DNA from 2 places in the Streptomyces sp. NPDC008150 genome. Region 1 is predicted to be linked to the other one. Evidence: riboswitches for the same ligand, from Rfam matches in the RefSeq annotation. Region 1 holds a riboswitch; the other holds the start of a gene.
What was found. Region 1 has a riboswitch for glycine ahead of gcvP (aminomethyl-transferring glycine dehydrogenase). Riboswitches for the same ligand answer to the same signal wherever they lie in the genome.
Positions count from the first base shown of each region.

Region 2: it holds a riboswitch for glycine, as region 1 does, so the genes downstream of both, gcvT (glycine cleavage system aminomethyltransferase GcvT) here and gcvP (aminomethyl-transferring glycine dehydrogenase) in region 1, are expected to answer to the same signal.

Region 1 is NZ_JBIBHJ010000005.1:472,644-475,026, forward strand. Features, by position in the region: gene gcvP (aminomethyl-transferring glycine dehydrogenase) at 1-1,125, opposite strand, end outside; glycine riboswitch at 1,305-1,401, opposite strand; gene ACFZA0_RS16340 (PRC-barrel domain-containing protein) at 1,516-1,887, shown strand; gene ACFZA0_RS16345 (DNA polymerase IV) at 1,906-2,383, opposite strand, start outside.
Region 2 is NZ_JBIBHJ010000008.1:303,904-306,286, forward strand. Features, by position in the region: gene ACFZA0_RS21755 (AAA family ATPase) at 1-367, opposite strand, end outside; glycine riboswitch at 762-863, shown strand; gene gcvT (glycine cleavage system aminomethyltransferase GcvT) at 1,056-2,174, shown strand; gene gcvH (glycine cleavage system protein GcvH) at 2,318-2,383, shown strand, end outside.

The sequences.
Region 1 (2,383 bases):
CGTGGCGTAGCGGTGGGTGCGCCGGGCGATGCCGCGCAGGCCGTCCGGACCGTGGTAGACGGCGTACATGCCGGCCATCACGGCGAGCAGCACCTGCGCGGTGCAGATGTTGCTCGTGGCCTTCTCGCGGCGGATGTGCTGCTCGCGCGTCTGGAGCGCGAGGCGGTACGCCTTGTGTCCGTCGGCGTCGACGGAGACGCCGACGAGGCGGCCGGGCAGGCTCCGCGCGAACTTCTCGCGCACCGCCATGTAGCCGGCGTGCGGTCCGCCGAAGCCCATGGGGACGCCGAAGCGCTGCGTGGTGCCCACCGCGATGTCGGCGCCGAGTTCACCGGGCGACGTGAGCAGGGTGAGGGCGAGCAGGTCGGCGGCGACGGTGACGACCGCGCCGAGTCCGTGCGCCTGCTCGATCAGGGGCTTGATGTCCCGCACGGCGCCGGAGGCCCCGGGGTACTGCACGAGCACGCCGTTGATCTCGCGCTCGGCGACGTCCGCGGGGATGCCGTCGGCGAGGTCGGCGACGACGACCTCGACACCGGCCGGTTCGGCGCGCGTCCGGATGACGGCGACGGTCTGCGGCAGCGCGTCGGCGTCGACCAGGAACAGACCCTTCTTGTTCCGGCCCATGCGCCGCGACAGCGCGACGGCCTCGGCGGCGGCCGTGCCCTCGTCGAGCAGCGAGGCCCCGGACGTCGGCAGGCCGGTCAGGTCGGCGACCACGGTCTGGAAGTTCAGCAGGGCTTCGAGGCGGCCCTGCGAGATCTCCGGCTGGTACGGCGTGTACGCGGTGTACCAGGCCGGGTTCTCCATCACGTTGCGCAGGATCACCGGCGGGGTGAAGGTGCCGTAGTAGCCGAGGCCGATCATGGAGCCGAGCACCTGGTTGCGGTCGGCGAGGCCGCGCAGTTCGGCCAGGACCTCCGCCTCGGTGCGGGCGCCGGGCAGGTCCAGGGCGTCGGCGTTCTTGATCACGTCCGGGACCGCGGCGGCGGTGAGCTCGTCCAGGGAGCCGTATCCGACCTGCGCGAGCATCTTGGCCCGCGCCTCCTGGTCGGGTCCGATGTGACGCTGCTCGAAGGGGATGCCCTGTTCGAGCTCGGAGAGCGGGGTGCGGTGGGCGGTCATGGCGGAGGCCTCCTGGTCGATACGACCTTGGACGGGTACCACGGCGCGGGTACCCGGACGGCCTCCCCCTCTGTCATCTCAACCTGAGAGCTTCACCGGGCGTGCCCGAAGGCTCCCGGCTTTCACCGTCGGTGAGGGCGGAGGTCGTCGGCGACCACTGCCCTGCTTTCCAGAGTGACCTCGTCCGTGCGGTACGTGGGCCTGAGAGTTTCCGGGGAGGATTTGCTCCTTCGGCGCCCCCGGAACGGTCCCGGAGGGCTCTCCCGCACGGGATCAGCAGCCGCAGCCAGCCTACCAGCGGCTCTCGCACGAGGTCCTTCGAGTGGCCGTACACCCCAATGTGCTCTTTTGTAGTGCTTACGGACCAGTTGCGACCACCTGGAGGGGCACGTGCAGACCGACATCGATCCGCGCAACCTGATCGGCCGCAAAGCGTTCGACCGCACGGGCAACAAGATCGGCACCGTCGACGAGGTGTACCTCGACGACGCGACGGGCGTACCCGAGTGGGCCGCGATACGCACCGGCCTGTTCTCCCGGGACGCCTTCGTGCCCCTGGAGCCCAGCAAGGTCGTCGAGGGAACCCTGCGCATCCCCTTCGACCGCGACCTGATCAAGGACGCCCCCGACTTCGGCGTCGGGCGCCATCTCTCGCCCGACCAGGAGCTCCAGCTCTACCACCACTACGGCCTCGACGTGGCCGCCGCACCCCCCTTCCCGGACCGCGACTTCGGCCGGGTCGCGGGCCAGGAACCGGCCTGACTCCCGCGGGGGCGGACGTCACGACCGCTCCCCGCCGGCCCCGCCCACCCCGGCGGGGCCCGGCTCCGGCACCCCTTCCAGCCCCGCCCCGGCCACCAGGGGCAGCGGCTCGGCCGGTTCCAGGCCGGGGTCGTCGGTGCGGAAGGTGCGCACCCGGCCCGGCGCGGTCGAGTACGGCGTCTCGAACCGCACGGTGACCCGGCCCAGCCCGCTGCCCTGCACCCAGCCGTGCCCGTACTCGGTGTGCGTCACGTCGTGCCCGGCCGGCCAGCGCCGCTCCTCGGGCGGCACCGGCTCCCGGGACGCCTCGCGGACGGGCTCCTCCACGGCCCGCTCCGCCCGCTCCCCCGCCTGCGCCTCGGCCTCCGCCTGGGCGACCTGCGCGAACAGGTCCTCCTGCGTGTAGTCCGCCAGCCCGCTGACACCCACGCCGAGCAGCCGCACACCGCCCGTGGTGTCCACCGACTCCAGCAGCCGCGCCGCCGCCTCGCGCACG
Region 2 (2,383 bases), on a different contig from region 1:
AGCCGCGCACCCAGGGCTGGGTGCCGCAGTCGTGCACGACGACGCCCTCGCGGCGGCCGAGCGCGCGGCGCAGCGCGGCGTAGTGGGCGAGTCTGACCAGTGGCCGGTACACGGCGTACGGCAGCAGCCGGGGCGCGCGGGCGTCCCAACGGTCCCTGGTGTCCTGGGAGTCGACGCGGATTCCGCGCACCGCGCGCCGGATGAGAGTCGACTTGCCGCTGCCGGGCAGCCCGGTGACCACGACGACGTCGCGGGGTCCGAAGCGCAGGCCGTGCGGGCTGTGCCCGGCGCGTCCGCGCAGGTCGCGCACCACGCCCGGCGTCCGCTCCGCGCGCCCCCGCGGCACCGCGTCCGCCCGTCCCGGCAGGGCGACGGCCTGCCCCGGCAGGGCGAGCGCGCGGGCCGCCGTGTGCGGCACCGCCGCGCGCTCCCCCGCCGTACGTCCCGCCCTCCTACGTCCCGTCTTCCCGTCCACCCGACTGTCCACCCGACTGTCCGTCCGACTGTCCGCCCGACCGTCCACCCGCGTCCTCCCCGTACCGGCCACCGGTTGCCCTCCCGCCGATCGTAAAGAGAAGGTAATGCGACGTCTTCCCCGTTTCGGTGATTCCGCGCAACAGGGCTGTCACAAGGGGGCGCGGCGGTGGGCGCGCGCGGCGGCGCCGACCGGGCCGGATGTGACGTGTCCCCCTGCCGCACCGCCTGCCGGACCCGGGCGGGAGCGTGCGATGATGTGCGCGCCTAACTGCATACCGGCCGCTTGAATCCGCGCGGGAGAGTTCCGGTCGCCCCTCGGGTGCCCGGACGCCGAAGGAGCAAGTACCTCCCTTGAATCTCTCAGGCCCCGTTACCGCGCGGGCGAGGCACATCTGAAAAGCGGACCGCCCTCGTAGCGGTCCCACCCACGGTGCAAGTCACTGTCCGGCGACGTCGTGTCGTGCGGTCAGGGCGAACCTCTCAGGTTCCGATGACAGATGGGGAGGAACGACCTCTGCTCCCTCACGCCCGGCTTCGTTCGCGCGGGAGGGGCCCCCGTCGCCCTGGGAGACCGACCGATGAGCAGTAACGCCCCCCGTCACACCGCGCTCGACGCGCTGCACCGTTCGCTCGGCGCCACGATGACCGACTTCGCCGGCTGGGACATGCCGCTGCGGTACGGCTCGGAGCGCGACGAGCACCTGGCCGTGCGCACCCGGGCCGGTCTGTTCGACCTGTCGCACATGGGCGAGATCGCGGTCACCGGCCCGCAGGCCGCGGCCCTGCTGAACTTCGCGCTCGTCGGCAACATCGCCTCCGTGGGCGTCGGCCGCGCCCGCTACACGATGATCTGCCGCGCCGACGGCGGCATCCTGGACGACCTGATCGTCTACCGGCTCGCCGAGACCGAGTACATGGTGGTCGCCAACGCCTCGAACGCCCAGGTGGTCCTCGACGCGCTGACCGAGCGGGCCGCCGGCTTCGACGCCGAGGTGCGCGACGACCGCGACGCCTACGCGCTGATCGCCGTGCAGGGCCCCGAGTCCCCCGGCATCCTGGCCGCCGTCACCGACGCCGACCTCGACGGGCTCAAGTACTACGCGGGGCTGCCCGGCACGGTCGCCGGCGTCCCGGCGCTGATCGCGCGCACCGGCTACACCGGCGAGGACGGCTTCGAACTGTTCGTGGCGCCCGGCGACGCGGAGAAGGTCTGGCAGGCGCTGACCGAGGCGGGCGCGCCGGCCGGGCTGGTGCCGTGCGGGCTGTCCTGCCGCGACACGCTGCGCCTGGAGGCCGGCATGCCGCTGTACGGACACGAGCTGTCGACGTCGCTCACCCCGTTCGACGCCGGCCTCGGCCGGGTCGTGAAGTTCGAGAAGGACGGCGACTTCGTGGGCCGCGAGGCCCTGCGCGCCGCGGCCGACCGCGCCGCCGAGCAGCCGCCGCGGGTCCTGGTCGGCCTGGTCGCCGAGGGCCGCCGGGTGCCGCGGGCGGGCTACCCCGTGGTCGCGGACGGACGGGTGATCGGCGAGGTCACCTCGGGCGCCCCCTCCCCCACGCTGGGCAGGCCGGTCGCGATGGCGTACGTCGACGCCGCGCACGCCGCGCCGGGCAGCACGGGTGTCGGCGTGGACATCCGGGGCAGCCACGAACCGTACGAGGTCGTGGCGCTGCCGTTCTACAAGCGCCAGAAGTAGCCAGACTGGACCCGGGCGGCACCGGGACGACGGCACCGGGCGGCACCGCCGCGCCCGTTCCGTACCGTTCCGCCCGTCCCATCCCCTCCCCCCTCTGCCTCTCCCCCTTCCTCACCTTCACCGCGTACAGGAGAACCCAGCCCATGAGCAACCCCCAGACGCTGCGCTACAGCAAGGAGCACGAGTGGCTGTCGGGCGCCGAGGACGGC